DNA from 2 places in the Micromonospora sp. NPDC051006 genome. Region 2 is predicted to be linked to the other one. Evidence: riboswitches for the same ligand, from Rfam matches in the RefSeq annotation. Region 2 holds a riboswitch; the other holds the start of a gene.
What was found. Region 2 has a riboswitch for S-adenosylmethionine ahead of thrC (threonine synthase). Riboswitches for the same ligand answer to the same signal wherever they lie in the genome.
Positions count from the first base shown of each region.

Region 1: linked by a shared signal. The riboswitch ahead of ACIBBA_RS15670 (ABC transporter substrate-binding protein) and the one ahead of thrC (threonine synthase) in region 2 are both predicted to bind S-adenosylmethionine.

Region 1 covers NZ_JBITFP010000008.1:111,978-119,329, forward strand. Annotated here, with positions in the region: gene ACIBBA_RS15655 (anti-sigma-D factor RsdA) at 102-1,286, opposite strand; gene shbA (RNA polymerase sigma factor ShbA) at 1,283-1,855, opposite strand; gene ACIBBA_RS15665 (S8 family peptidase) at 2,135-3,352, shown strand; SAM riboswitch class IV at 3,722-3,834, shown strand; gene ACIBBA_RS15670 (ABC transporter substrate-binding protein) at 4,099-4,965, shown strand; gene ACIBBA_RS15675 (amino acid ABC transporter permease) at 5,005-5,784, shown strand; gene ACIBBA_RS15680 (amino acid ABC transporter ATP-binding protein) at 5,781-6,533, shown strand; gene ACIBBA_RS15685 (sugar phosphate isomerase/epimerase family protein) at 6,546-7,352, opposite strand, start outside.
Region 2 covers NZ_JBITFP010000001.1:469,222-476,573, forward strand. Annotated here, with positions in the region: gene ACIBBA_RS02225 (hypothetical protein) at 1-1,143, shown strand, start outside; gene ACIBBA_RS02230 (GNAT family N-acetyltransferase) at 1,133-2,152, opposite strand; gene thrC (threonine synthase) at 2,421-3,707, opposite strand; SAM riboswitch class I at 3,719-3,854, opposite strand; gene ACIBBA_RS02240 (DMT family transporter) at 3,987-4,958, opposite strand; gene ACIBBA_RS02245 (ArsR/SmtB family transcription factor) at 5,050-5,367, shown strand; gene ACIBBA_RS02250 (DUF4232 domain-containing protein) at 5,535-6,191, shown strand; gene ACIBBA_RS02255 (ABC transporter permease subunit) at 6,186-7,049, opposite strand; gene ACIBBA_RS02260 (alpha/beta fold hydrolase) at 7,049-7,352, opposite strand, start outside.

The DNA.
Region 1 (7,352 bases), on a different contig from region 2:
CTCCTCGGGCGGCGTCGTCCCGGGACGGGTACCCCGCCACCGTCGGGGTACGCCAGCGGATGCCGTCGGGCCGCCCGCTCCGCGCCTGTCCGCCGCCGGAGTCAGGAGGCCCGGGGGCGGCCGGTCCGCTCGTCCCGACCGCCGAGTTCGTGGCCGCCGAGTTCGTGGCCGTCGGGTCCTGAGCGGGGCGGGTCCGCCCGCGGTGCGCCGGCGGGCGGCGCGCCGGCGCTGCGGGGCGGCGGGATCGTGCCGGGCGGCCGCGGGTTCCGAGGCGGGTGCGGACCGGTTTCCGCCGCCGGCTCCCGGGGCCGGTCCTGCCCGGGGGCGGGCGGCGCGGGGGCGGGCGGCGCGGGGGCGGGCGGCGCGGGGGCCCGCGTCCGGCCGCTCGGGTCAGCGGGCCGGTTCGCCGGCGTCGGGTGGGGCGGGATGCGGTCCGCCGGGGCCGGCGTCCGGCCGCTCGGGTTGGCGGGCCGGTCCTCGGATTCCGGTTGCGCCGGAGTGCTGGCCGGAGCGGGATCGGCTGCGCCGGTGTCCTGGCCGGTCGACGTGGGCGGCTGAGGGACGGACGATGCGGGCACGTCGGTCACGGCCCGCGGACCGGGCTGCGTCGGATCGGCCGGCACCACGGGCGGCAGGTGACGCCGCAGGTCGTCGAGTTCACTTCGCAGCCGGGCCGCGGCGTCGCCGTCGCCGATCGTGCCCAGCAGCGCCGCGGCCCGTTCCAGGTGTTCGCGGGCCTCGGCATGCCGGCCGTCGGTGAGGTCCCGCCGCGCCTGCTCGATCGCCCGGCCGATCTCCCGCTCGGTGGCCAGGGACTCGGCACGGTCGGCGTAGACCAGCCTGGTGACCGGCCAGAGCAGCCCGCCGGGCTCGGCGCGGACAGCACCGAGCCACAGCCCGCCGGCGACGCCGACCAGGGCCAGGGCCACGCCGGCCGCCGTGACGCGCCGCCGTCGACCGGGCGCGCCGACGGGCCGGGCGGCAGGGGGCCGACCCGCCCGACCCGGCCGGGTGGGCACCGGCCGGCGGGCACCGGCGCCTTCCGCCGGCACCTGGGCAGGCGGTGGCCCGGCAGTCGGCGCCGGGCCGGGGACCCGGTCCCCGACCGCGTCGAGTTGCCGCGCCTGGGCCTCCACCTCGGAGTGCCAGCGGTGCAGTAACGCGGCGATCGGGTCGTCGACCGGATGCTCGGACGGGACCGGCTCGCCACGGCTGATCGCATCGAGAAGCTGGTCGTCGCGCAGCACCGGGTCCTGCGGCTGGGGCGGTGGCAGCTCGGTCGTCACAGGATCACCCGGGCGAAAGTGTCGCCGGCGAGGGCGCGCAGTCGAGTGAGGGCGCGGTGCTGGGCGAGCCGGACGGCACCTCCGGTCATGCCCAGCACCGTACCGACTTCGTCCGCCGTCATGCCGACCGCGAGGCGCAGGACCAGGATCTCCCGGTGGGTCGCCGGAAGCTGGGCCAGCAGCCCGGCCAGCCAGCCGCCGAGGTCGGCGGTGAGCGCCCGGTGCTCCGGGCCGGGAGTGGGGTCGGGCGCGTCCGGCACCTCGGCGACGGTCTCCGCGCGATCCCGGCTCGCCGCGCGCAGAACGTCGGCGACCTTGCGGGCGGCGATGCCGTAGACGAACGCGAGGAACGGCCTGCCCTGGTCCTGGAAACGGGGCAACGCGCGCAGCACGGCGAGACAGACCTCCTGCGCGACGTCCTCGGCGGTGGCCCCGCCGGCGCCGACCTGCCCGAGCCGGGCCAGGCTGTAGCGGACCACGATCGGCCTGATGAGCGCGAGCACCCGGGCGACGGCGTCGGGATCACCGGCCGCGGCGCGCCGGACGACGTCGCGATCCGGTGTCTCCATACGCTCGCGGACCTCTCTCGCTGTGGCTGGCTCGACGGTAACCAACCCCGGGTGCGCCACCAAGCGGCCGGCGATGAAACGCCATCGCCCCGATCGCCGATAACCGGGCAGGAGTTCCACGCCCGCCGTCCGCGACGTCGGGTCCGCCGTTGTGCGGCTTTTCCATCCTATTGATGTATTTATCATAACGGATGGCTGTTGCATCTGGTCCGAGCCCGCTCCCATCGGCCAACCTCGCCCTGGGCCAACCGCCCACCTACCGCTGTGGAGAGGAACCCCATGCGCAGATCCCTGGGCGTCGCGATGCTCACCGGCATCGTCGTCGCCGCCGCTGCGGCGAGCGGCGCCACCGCCGCCCCCGCCGAGGCGGCCAGCGACTACATCGTCGTCCTCCGCGCCGGCGCCGACTCGCCGTCGGTCGCCGCCGAGCACGCGCGGGCCCGCGGCGCGAGCGTCGGGTACGTCTACGAGCACGCCCTGCGTGGCTACTCGGCCCGGATGAGCCCCACCGCCGCGGCCCGGATCGCCCGCGACTCCCGGGTGCTCTTCGTCCAGCCCGACGGGGTGGTCAGCACTGACGCCCAGACCACGCCCACCGGCATCAACCGGGCCGACGCCGAGCTCAGCCCCACCGCGAAGATCAATGGCGTGGACGAGCGGGTCAACGTGGACGTCGCCGTCATCGACAGTGGCGTGGACCTGGACCACCCGGACCTGAACGTCTACACGACCGGCGCCAAGAACTGCTCCACCGGCAACAGCGCCGACGACGGCAACGGCCACGGCACGCACGTCGCCGGCACGATCGGCGCGCTCGACAACAGCGCCGGTGTGGTCGGCGTGGCCCCGGGCGCGAGGATCTGGCCGGTCCGGGTACTGAACAACGCGGGTAGCGGGTCGTTCTCCGCGATCATCTGCGGCATCGACTACGTGACCGCGCATGCCAGCGAGATCGAGGTCGCCAACATGAGCCTCGGCGGCTCGGGCACGGACAGCGCCTGCGGCACCAACCGGGACGCGATGCACGAGGCGATCTGCCGCTCCGTTGCGGCCGGTGTGACCTACGTGGTGGCGGCCGGCAACGAGACCGACAACGCGGCCAACCACGTGCCCGCGGCGTACGACGAGGTGATCACGGTCAGCGCCCTGGCCGACTTCAACGGCGTGCCCGGCGGCGGCGCGGCGGCCACTTGCCGCAGCGACATGGACGACACCATCGCCGACTTCTCCAACTTCGGCGCGGACGTCGACCTGATGGCGCCCGGTGTCTGCATCTACTCCACCTGGAAGGGCGCCGGCTACAACACCATCTCCGGTACCTCGATGGCCAGCCCGCACGTCGCCGGTGGCGCGGCCCTCTACAAGGCCACCCACCCCAGCGCCTCGCCGGGCGCGGTGAAGTCGGCGTTGCAGGGGGCCGGCACCACCGCGTACAACTGGCCGGCCGGCGACCCGGACGGCGTCCAGGAGAAGCTGCTCAACGTCTCCACGTTCTGACCGATGACCCGTCCCGGCTCCCGCACCCGGGGGGCCGGGACGGACCCCCGGCGGCCGATGCGCCGGCGCCGACCGGCGCCGGCGCTTCCGCGTGCCCCTCGCGCTGACGGTCAGCGGGCCTGCGCACCAGGTACGGCGGCCGACTTCGGCTCACCGCTCGGCGGTCCCGCTCAGCACCCGACCTCTGCCTCCGCGCCGCCGCAGGCTCGGCGGTGCGTCCACCATCCGGTGATGGTGTCACCGCCGCCCACGCCCGGTGGGCGATTCGCCCGGCTTCGGGCGCGTGACCCGCTCCGGCGCGGCCGGCCCGGGTGAGCGTGGTCATAACGGGTGGACGATGCCCCGTACCGCCCTGCTAGCCTCGGCGCAGGTCATGAGCGCCAGCGTCAAGCCCCGGCTCGCTGGCCGGCAACCCTCCTCCGCGGTGGGGTGCCCCGGGTGAAGACCAGGCATCGGAGCAACCTCCGGTGCAAGCGTGGCCTGGTTCCCAGGTCAACCCGACCCAGGAGAACCATGATGATCCGCACCAGCACTCCTCCGGTCGCCGCGTCGGTCCCGTCGCCCGCGCCGGTGGCCCTGACCCGGCGCCGCCACGTCGACATGATGTGGGTCTGCAGCGCCGCGTGTCGCCCCTCGCGCTGAGGCGCCCGCCCCCGCTCCCCTGATCGATCCCGCGGTACGCCCATCGGGCGCACCGTCGGCGGCGCACGCCCGTGCCCCGCCGCTGACACCATTCGGAGACACCTGTGCGATCTCTTCCTGCCCTGACCCGGGTGGCCGCCCTCGGCGTGGCCGCACTCCTCGGCGCCGCCGCCCTCACCGCCTGCGGCGACGACGCCTCGTCCAGCGCGGCGGACAACCCGTACGAGCTGCTCCAGCCCGGCGTGTTGCGGGCCGGCACGCTCACCGACGCGCCGCCGAACGTGTACCTGAAGGACGGCAAGTTCACCGGTTTCGACAACGACCTGCTCAGCGCGGTCGCCGCGAAGATCAACCTGAAGGTGGAGTTCGTCGGTACCGACTTCTCCGCGCTGCTCGCCCAGGTCAACAACCACAAGTTCGACGTCGGCAGCTCCTCGATCACGATCACCGAGGCGCGCAAGAAGACCGTCGACTTCGGTAACGGCTACGACTTCGGCTACTTCGGACTCGACGTTCCGGCCGGTTCCCCGATCACCAGCTTCGACCAGCTCAGCGGCAAGCGGGTCGTGGTGGTACAGGGCACCGTGCAGGACGACTACGCCACCGGCAAGCAGCTCAACCCGGTGCGGGTGCCGGACTACAACGGCGCGATCAACCAGCTCAAGGCCGGCACCGCCGACGCCTGGATCGCCCCGGCCGAGATCGGTGAGAAGTCCGCCGCGGACAGCGGGGGCAAGATCTCCGTGGCCGCGAAGCAGCTCAGCCCGGCGCCGACCGCGTACGCCGTGGCGAAGGGGAACGACAAGCTGCGCGAGGCGCTGAACAAGGCCCTCGACGAGGTGATCGCCGACGGCACCTGGAGCCGGCTGCAGGCCCAGTACTACCCGGGCCGCCCGGTGCCGGCGGACTTCAAGCCGGGCAGCGGCACGGTGGCGGTTCCGGCGGCGCCGTCGGCGTCGGCCGCGTCCTGACGGTACGAGACGACGAGCGGGGCGGTAGGAGAGGCGACTATGGATCCGTTGCGCACCCTGTGGGAGACCTTCTTCGACTGGGAATCGATGCGCGAGGCGCTGCCCGAGATGCTGACCGTCGGGTTGCCCAACACGCTGATCCTGGCGGTCTCCGCCGCCCTGCTCGGCTCGGTGCTGGGCATGCTGCTGGCCATCGCCGGCATCTCCCGCACCCGCTGGCTGCGCTGGCCGGCGCGGGTCTACACCGACGTGTTCCGGGGCCTGCCGGCCGCCGCGACGATCCTGCTGATCGGCGTCGGGCTGGCGCCGCTCGGCATGCAGGTCTGGGGCCCGAACCCCTACCCGCTGGGCATCCTGGCGCTCTCCCTGATCGCGGCCGCCTACATCGGTGAGATCTTCCGATCGGGCATCCAGTCGGTGGAGGCGGCCCAGTTGGAGGGCGCGCGGGCGCTCGGCTTCTCCTGGGGCGAGTCGATGCGGATGGTGATCATCCCCCAGGGCGTACGACGGGTCCTGCCGGCCTGGGTCAACCAGCTCATCGCGTTGATCAAGGACTCCAGCCTGGTGTACTTCCTCGGCCTGGTGGCCAGCGAGCGGGAGCTGTTCCGGATCGGCCAGGACTACGCCGCCACCACCGGCAACGAGTCCGCGCTGCTGCTGGCGGGGCTCTTCTACCTGGCGTTGACCGTGCCGCTGACGCACGTGGTCAACGCGATCGACCGGCGGCTGCGACACGGCCGCCCGGGCGCCCCGCCGACCGACGACGCCTCCGACATGGACCTGACGCTGCCCGGCGCGGCGGGAGGGAGTCAGCGATGAGCACCGACACCACGAGCACCAGCACCTCGGTCAGCCTGGGTGTCCGCGACGGGCACCTCGCCTTCGGGGCGAACCAGGTGCTCCGCGGCGTCGACCTGGACGTGCCGCGCGGCACGACCGCCTGCGTGATCGGCCCGTCCGGGTCGGGCAAGTCCACCCTGCTGCGGACCATCAACCGGCTGATCGAGCCGGACCGCGGCGACGTGCTGCTGGACGGACGCAGTGTTCTGGCCGACGACCCGGACGCGCTGCGGCAGCGGATCGGCATGGTCTTCCAGCAGTTCAACCTCTTCCCGCACATGAGCGTGCTGCGCAACGTCACCCTGGCGCTGCGGCGGATCAAGCGGCTGAGCGAGGAGGAGGCGGTGGCGGTGGCCCGGGCCCAGCTGGACCTCGTCGGGCTGGCCGGCAAGGCCGACGCCCGACCGGCGCACCTCTCCGGCGGCCAGCAGCAGCGGGTGGCGATCGCCCGAGCGCTGGCGTTGCAGCCGCAGGTGATGCTCTTCGACGAGGCGACCAGCGCGCTCGACCCGGAGCTGGTGAAGGGGGTGCTCGGGGTGATGGCGGACCTCGCCACCGGCGGCATGACCATGGTGGTGGTCACCCACGAGATGGGCTTCGCCCGCGAGGTCGCCGACACGGTGGCCTTCATGGACCGTGGGGTGGTGCTGGAGGCCGGGCCGCCGGCCGCGATCTTCGAGGCGGCCGAGCACCCGCGGCTGCGCCGCTTCCTCGACCAGGTGCTCTGAACCCCGGGCCGGTCAGTCCGCCAACACGTGCCCGACGTAGCGGCGGGCCATGGTGGCGACGACGGCCTCGGGGTCGGCCGCCCACACCTCGGCGTTGAAGATCTCCACCTCGACGTCCCCCTGGTAGCCGGCCTGCTCGACGGCCCGGCGCAGCAGCGGGAAGTCGATGTGCCCGTCGCCCATCATGCCCCGGGAGAGCAGGGCGTCCGGCGGCAGCGGGGTGATCCAGTCGCAGACCTGGAAGCTGACGATCCGGGCCCGGGCCCGCCGGATCTGGCCCAGCACGTCCGGGTCCCACCAGACGTGGAAGGTGTCGACCACGACGCCGACCTGATCGGCGGGGAACCGCTCGGCGAGGTCGAGCGCCTGGCCGAGGGTGGAGAGCACCCCGCGGTCGGCGCAGAAGATCGGATGCATGGGCTCCAGCCCGAGCCGCACCCCGTGCCGCGCCGCGTACGGGGCCAGCTCGGCGATCCCGTCGGCGGCCCGCTCCCGGGCGCCGGCCAGGTCGCGGGACGAGTCGGGCAGGCCACCGACCACCATGACCAGGCACTCCGCGCCCAGCCCGGCGGCCTCGTCGATGGCGCGCCGGTTGTCGTCGAGCGCGCGGCGTCGGGCCGCCGGATCAGCGGCGGTGAGGAACCCGCCCCGGCACAGCGAGGAGACCCGCAGGCCGGCGTCGGCGACCAGCCGGGCCGCGGCGGGTACGCCGATCGCCTGGACGGGTTCGCGCCACAACCCGATCGCGGGCAGGCCGGCCCGTACGCAGCCGGCGACCGCCTCGGCGACCGACCACCGGTCGGTGGTCTTCTGGTTGAG
Region 2 (7,352 bases):
GTGTCGTACTCGTCGGGACTGAACTACGGCATCGCCGAGTACCTGGACCGGGGTTCCAGCCCCACCCCGGCGCGCCCCCTGCCGGAGGGCGCCCCGCCGCTCTCCCCGCCGGTCGCGTTCCGCTGGGCGGCCCTGGGCGTCTCTGCCGCGCTGCTGTCCGCCGCCACGGTGGCCCTGGTGGCAGTTCGCTACCAGCGGTCACGGCACCGACGGATGGCGGAGGAGATCGTCCGCCGGGAGTTCCCGGAGGCGCCACGAGCGGCTCCGGAGCGGGCGCGGGCGGTGCGCGACAAGCTCATCCGGGCCCGGATCGCGGACCGCCTCGGCCCGCTGCTCCTGGCGACGTACGCGTTGCTGTTCGTGCTGGGGCTGGGGGCCGCCGGGCTGTCGATGCGGCATGAGGGTCCGGAGGACGTGGCCCACCTGCTGGGCGGGCCGTCGCTGGCCCGCCCGGTGATCTTCGTAACCGACCTGGGCGGTCTGGTCATCGGGCTGTTCGCCCTGTTCCTGTTCGGGGCGGGGCTGCTCGCGTACCGGTCGCCCGCCATGCGGGTGGTCGGTGTGCTGTGGGAGCTGGCCACGTTCTGGCCGCGCGCGGCCCACCCGCTGGCCGCCCCCTGCTACGCCGAGCGCGTGGTGCCGGACCTCACCCGCCGGATCACCCACCTCACCACCGGCGGGGACCGCGTCGTGCTCTCCGGGCAGAGCCACGGCAGCGTGCTCGCCGCGGCGACCATTCTCCAGCTGCCGGCGTCCGCCCGTGCCCGCGTGGCGCTGTTGACCTACGGCACGCCGTTGGGGCGGCTCTACAGCCGGGTCTTTCCCGCCTACATCGGGACCGACGTGCTGCGGGAGGTGGGTGACCGGCTGGATTGGCGGTGGCTCAACCTGTGGCGGTGGACCGACCCGATCGGCGGGCCGGTCTTCGGCACGGACGCCGGGACTCCCGTCCGCGCCGCGCGCGTGGATCGCCGGGTGCGCGATCCGGCGGGGCTGCTGATCCCGCCCGGGGACACCGTCCCGCCGAAGATCAGTGGACACCGGTTCGTCCCGGACGACGACTTCCACCGGGCGGTCGGGGAACTGGTACGGCGGCTGGACCCGTCCGGCCCTGGCGACGGCGGAGCGGCGGTCAGACCGTGAGCTGCCAGTCGGTCCAGCCGTCCACCGGGCGGAAGCCGAGCTGCTCGTTGATGACGATCATGTGGCTGTTCTCCGCCGCGTTGAAGGTGTCGATGGCACGGACCGCCGGCTCGTGTGCGAGCAGATGGCGCAGGTTCTCGATCTTGGTGAGCAGACCGAGCCGGTGACCACGGTGCGCCGGGTCGACGATGGTGATCTGCTGGAACGCGTGCCAGTCGGTGGAGGCGCCGAGGTCGAGCAGGGTCCAGGCGACCAGTTTGCCGGACTCCTCGTGCTGCACCGCGACGTGGTACTGCCGCCGTCCGCGTGCCGCCAGCGCCCGCTCGGTGCCCCGGATCCGCTCGGCGTCGACCTGCTCGGCCTCCCACTCCAGGTCGCCGAGGGGCGCGTCGGTCGACAGCCGGCCGTCGAGGTAGGCGATGTCGGCGACGTACTCCTCGGGGACGAGGCCGTGCCAGCGGACCGTGCGGTAGCCGGCGGCGTGCGCCCGGGCGTCGGCGAGCAGCGCGTCCAGCGCGCCCTGGTCGACCCGGGTGGGGTCGAGCCGGCGGCGGACCTCGGCGAGCGCCGGCTGTGCTCCCAGCGCGGCGGCGAACGCGGCGCCGGCCGCCGAACGGGCCGGCCCGCCGGGCAGCTCCGTGACGGCCATCCCGATGACCCGCTTGCGGCCCTGCTCGCGCAGCAACCGCAGGCAGTGCTCGTGCAGCGCCCGGCCGACTCCCCGCCGCCGGTGCTCGGGATGGACCACCAGCTCGACGGTGGCGTTCTCGGTGTTGTCCAGCTGGGGCAGGTCCAGCGCCAGGTAGCCGGCGGGCACGCCGTCCAGCCGGGCCAGCGCCCAGAGCGTGACCGTGCCCGGCATCGGGTGGGTCAGCATGGCCTCGAAGCGCTGGCGACAGAACGGCGGGAAGTCGGGCAGGTCGGCGTCGTTCGCCGCCGCCCCGACCCGGTAGGCCTCGTCGATCACGGCCGGGTCGGCGGCGTCGAACGGCGCGATCGTGATGCTCATGCCGGAAGGGTGCGCCCTGGGAACGCGATCGGGCCAGCGAATTTTCGCTGGCCCGATCGGACGTTGGTCGGGAGGGACACTCGCACAACGCCTCCGGCGTTGGGTCGCAAGAACTTCAAAAGTCTTCGGCGAAATGCCCTCCCGCACGGAGCATCTTGCGCCGTCCGGTTCCTGCCGTCAAGTCCTTAGCGGTGGGTTTTCCGCACCCAGAGCGAAAAGCCGGTTACCCGGCGGATCGGCCTGATCCCCCGTCCGGGCGATCCGCGGGTCAGCCGAGCAGGCCGGCGTCGCGGGCGGCGCGCAGGGACGGGCGGATCCGATGGGTGGGGCCGACCTCGCCGGCGACCGCGTCGATGGTCTTCAGTCCCTCACCCGTGTTGAAGACCACGGTCTCCGCGGCCGGGTCGAGCTTGCCCGACTCGACCAGCTTGCGGAGCACCGCCACGGTGACCCCACCGGCGGTCTCCGCGAAGACGCCGGTGGTGCGAGCCAGCAGGCGGATGCCGGCGCGGATCTCGTCGTCGTCGACGTACTCCATCCAGCCCCCGGTACGGCGCACCGCCTCCAGCGCGTAGAGGCCGGCCGCCGGGTCGCCGATGTTCAGCGACTTGGCGATGCCGGTCGGCTTGACCGGAACGATCGTGTCGGTGTCGGCGTGCAGCGCGGTGGCGATCGGGTTGCAGCCGGCCGACTGGGCGCCGAAGACCTTCCAGCCACCGGCCGGCGCCTCGACCAGCCCGACCTCGACCAGCTCCGAGAACGCCTTGTCAATCTTGGTGAGCAGCTCGCCGCTGGCCATCGGGATGACCACCTGGCCGGGGATGCGCCAGCCGAGCTGCTCGGCCACCTCGTAGCCCAGGGTCTTGGAGCCCTCGGCGTAGTAGGGGCGCACGTTGACGTTGACGAACGCGGTGTCCTCGAACTCGTCGGTCTCCACCAGCTCGCCGCAGAGCCGGTTCACGTCGTCGTAGGAGCCGTCGATGGCGACCAGCTCGCCGCCGTAGACGGCGGTCGTGACCACCTTGCCCTGCTCGAGGTCGCTGGGGATGAAGACCACCGAGGGCACCCCGGCGCGGGCCGCGTGCGCGGCCACCGAGTTGGCCAGGTTGCCCGTGGAGGCACAGGCGTAGCGGGTGAAGCCGAGCGCCCGGGCGGCGGTGAGCGCCACCGAGACGACCCGGTCCTTGAACGAGTGGGTGGGGTTGGCGCTGTCGTCCTTCACCCAGAGCGGGGCGGTGATGCCCAGCTCGGCGGCGAGGTGCGAGGCGGCGACCAGCGGGGTGAGGCCGGGGTTCAGGGTGACCCGGGTGGCCGGATCCTGACCGGCGGGCAGCAGCGCCGCGTAGCGCCAGATGTTGTCCGGGCCGGCCTCGATCTGCTCGCGGGTGACGGTGGCCAGCGCGGTGGCGTCGTAGTCGACCTCCAGCGGCCCGAAACACTCGTAACAGGCGTGCTGGGCGGCGAGCGGGTAGCGGGCCTCACAGGCCCGACAGACCAGGGCGCGGGCGGGGCTGGCGGTGGTGTCGATACCGGGGGCGGCGAGCGTCGACGTCATGTCGAAGATTCCTCTCATCTTTCCCCGCATCGCACGGTGCGGCGGGGACGGAATTGGCACCTGCCCCGCGGGTCGCTCAGCGATGAGCGCGCGGGGTGGTTGCCGGGGCGTCTTCGGGCCGTATCCCTCAGCCCCTCTGGATGAGGTATGCAGTTGTGCGATCGAGTCTACGGCCGGGCCGCCGACCGTCCAGCCCGCCGTCCCACGGTGTGAGCCGCCGTCATCTTCACCCGCCCCGAACGACCGCCCCCGGATCCGGGGGGCGGCCGAGCGGGCGGTCTAGCGCGCGACCACCGCCACCGGGTCGACCACCGCGACGGGGTCCGAGACCGCCGCCGGCCGGTCGACGGGCGGGGTGGCCCGCACCCGCGCCCGGGTGACCAGGTTGGCCGCGACCAGGGACGCGATGGTCAGCGCCGCGCCGGCCAGCTCGACCGGGCCGGGTCGGTAGCCGCGGGCGATCTGCACCACGAAGGTGGTCACCGGGACGAGGTTCATGAACAGCGCGGCGTTCGCCGAGCCGAGCCGCTGCACCCCGGTGTTCCAGGCCAGCACCGCGATCACCGCCCCCACGATCACGGCGTACGCCAGCTGCGGCGCGACCGCGACGAGGTCGGCGCCGGCCGGCGCGTGCTGCCATCCGGCGAGGTCGGCGACGGCGCTCGCGGCGAGCATGAAGAGCGTGCCGGCGAGCGCGGTCAGCGTGGTGTAGCGCAGCGGCGACCACTCGCCGAACCGGCCGGCCCCGTGCGTGTAGATCCCCCAACCGACGACCGCGCCGATCATCATGAGGCCGCCGAGACCGAACTGACCGAGCCCGGCGAGGCTGCCGCGGGTGATCACCAGGCCGACACCGAGGAGCGCGACCAGGGAGAGGGCGAGCAGAGCGGGCCGCGGGCGTACGCCGTCCCGGGCCCACCGGACCAGCTGGGTGACCAGCGGCGTGGTGGCCACGAAGAGGGAGATCTGCTGCGGCGCGGCGTGCTCCAGCGCCAGGTTGGTGAGCAGGTTGAAGCCCGCGAAGCCGACCACGCCGAGCACCGCCACCTCGACACCCCGGCCGCCGGAGCGCAGCGCGGCCACGCCCTCGCGGAGCAACAGCAGGGCGAGCAGGATCACGGTGGCGAAGAGGTAGCGGGCGGTGGTCAGGTTGAGCGGGTCGACCCAGGTCAGCGCGCTGGCCAGGACGGGGAACATCACGCCCCAGCTCAGCGCGGCGAGCAGCGGGAAGGCGGCGGCGCGAGAGCGCATGCTCAGCTCCTATGTTCGAGTATCTTCGAACCAACGATCCCGACCCTAGGAGCTTGTTCGAATATTGTCGAACAAGGGTTACACTGCTCACATGGAGCTGCACGAACCCGAGTTGCGCGAGGTGCCGGTCACCGCGGTGCTGGGGGCGCTCGCCGACGACGTCCGCCTACAGATCGTGCGGGCGCTCGCCGAGGGCGGCGAGTACGCCTGCGGCAGCTTCGAGTTCGGCGTCTCCAAGGCCACCCGCAGCCACCACCTGAAAGTGCTGCGCGAGGCCGGCCTGACCCGCACCAGGGCCGCCGGCACCAGCCGCTACGTCCGCCTGCGCCGCGACGAACTGGACCGCCTCTACCCCGGCCTGCTCGACGCCGTCCTCACCCGCGGCGCCGCACCCGGCGAGCGGGTCTGAACCGGTCCCGCCGCGGACCGCGACCCGGCTGGCGGTTGGCCCGCGAGTCCTGTCGACCTGCTCCATATCTGGGCCGGTCCAGATCTGGGGCAGTTCGACAGTGGGCGACCGGACCACCGGCCGCACCCGGACGGATACCGGCCGGCTGATCTTGGGAGGATGCAGCGGTGAGACCCCGACCGGCACACCTCCGTCTCCTGCTCGCTGGCCTGCCGCTCGTCGGGGCCGCGCTGCTCGGCGCCTGCACGTCGGGGAGCGGGCCGGCCAGCCGGGCCGCGGAGACCTCGCCCGCGCCGACGCCCGATGCGGCCGGCCGGTGCCCCGACTCGGGCGTCCTGATCACCTTTACCGGGTCGGACGCCGCGATGGGCCTGCGGGCGCTCGGCCTCGATCTGACGAACTGCGGCAGCACGCCCTACCTGCTCAAGGGCTATCCGGTGCTGCGCGTGCTGGACGAGCAGCGAGCCGCGATCCCGCTCCGGACGGTCGCCGGCGCCCGGGAGATCACCACCGGCTTCGACGCGCCACCCGGGCAGCTGATCCTCAACCCGGGTGAGCGGGCCCACGCCACCGTGCTCTGGCGCAACACCGTCACCGACTCGACCGTCGAGGCCAGCGACGGCGAGTACCTGGAGGTCGCCCCCGCCGCCGGCCAGCCCGCCCAGTCCGTCGACCCGGACGGCCCGATCGACCTCGGCAACACCGGCCGGATCGGGGTCAGCGCCTGGAAGACCGCCGAGCCGACCACACCGGCGCAGCCACCGGCCCCGACCGCGCCGAGCGGAGCGCCCTCGACCGCCGCGACGCCGGACAGCCGGCTATGAGGTCACGTCCTTGCGGGTGAAGCGCCAGTAGGCCAACGCCCAGAACAGGGTCGCGTAACTCACCGCCGAGATGGTGCCGCGCACCACGTCGTCGGTCTGCACCGGCGTGGAGAGCAGGCCCAGCCAGGCGGTGCTGAAGTGGGTGGGCAGGAAGGCGCGCACCGCGCCGAGCGCGGTGATCTGGTCCAGGATGCTGGAGAGGATCCAGAGCAGCACCGCGCCGCCGACCGCGCCGAGCGCGGCGTCCGTGGTGACCGAGAGCAGGAACGCCAGGCCGGCCACGACCAGCAGGACGATCGCCAGATAGCCGAGCACCGCCAGCAGCCGCAGCAGACCCTCCCCCGCCGGAAGCTCGGCGGCGACCGTGCTGCGCAGCGGCGACCAGCCGTAGCGCAACGTCCCGGCGAGCAGCGCGGTGCCGGCGAGCAGCAGCAACGCCAGCCCCGAGTACGCGAGCGCGACCAGCAGCTTCACCGTGAGCAGCCGGGCCCGGGGCACTGGCACAGCGAGCAGATAGCGCAGGCTGCCCCAGCTCGCCTCGCTGGCCACCGTGTCGCCGAAGAAGAGCGCCACCACCACGACCAGCAGGAACGACGCCGAGACGAAGATGGTGAAGAGGGTGAAGTTCAGTCCGCCCGAGGTGGCGAGCTCGATCAGGCTGCCGAACTCGCCGCCGCCGTTGTCGTCGTCGTTCGAGTTGAACTGGAACGCGATCAGGATGATCAACGGCAGCAGCACCATGAACCCGAGCGCCAGCTGGGTACGCCGCCGGGCCGCCTGCCGACGGAACTCCGCGGCGAACGGCAGCGTCGCCGACGGCCGGTAGCCCGACGCCGCGCCCACCATGGAAGTCCCCATCACCGGTCCCCGCTTCCCCGAGAGGTCTCGCCCACCAGGGCGAGGAACGCGTCCTCCAGGCGGCGCCGCGGCACCACCCGGTCCACTCCGATCCCGGCCCGGACCAGCTCGGCCACCACCTCGCTGCGCGCGGTGCCGTTGGTGTCCACCACCAGTTGGCCATCGCCCTCCGGCAGCACCCGGACCCCGGCCAGCCGGCTCAGCACGTCCCGCGCCGCGGCCGGGTCGGTGACGTCGAAGAGGACGCTCGGCGACTCGCCGACGATCTCCTCGACCGGCCCCGACGCCACGATCCGGCCCTTG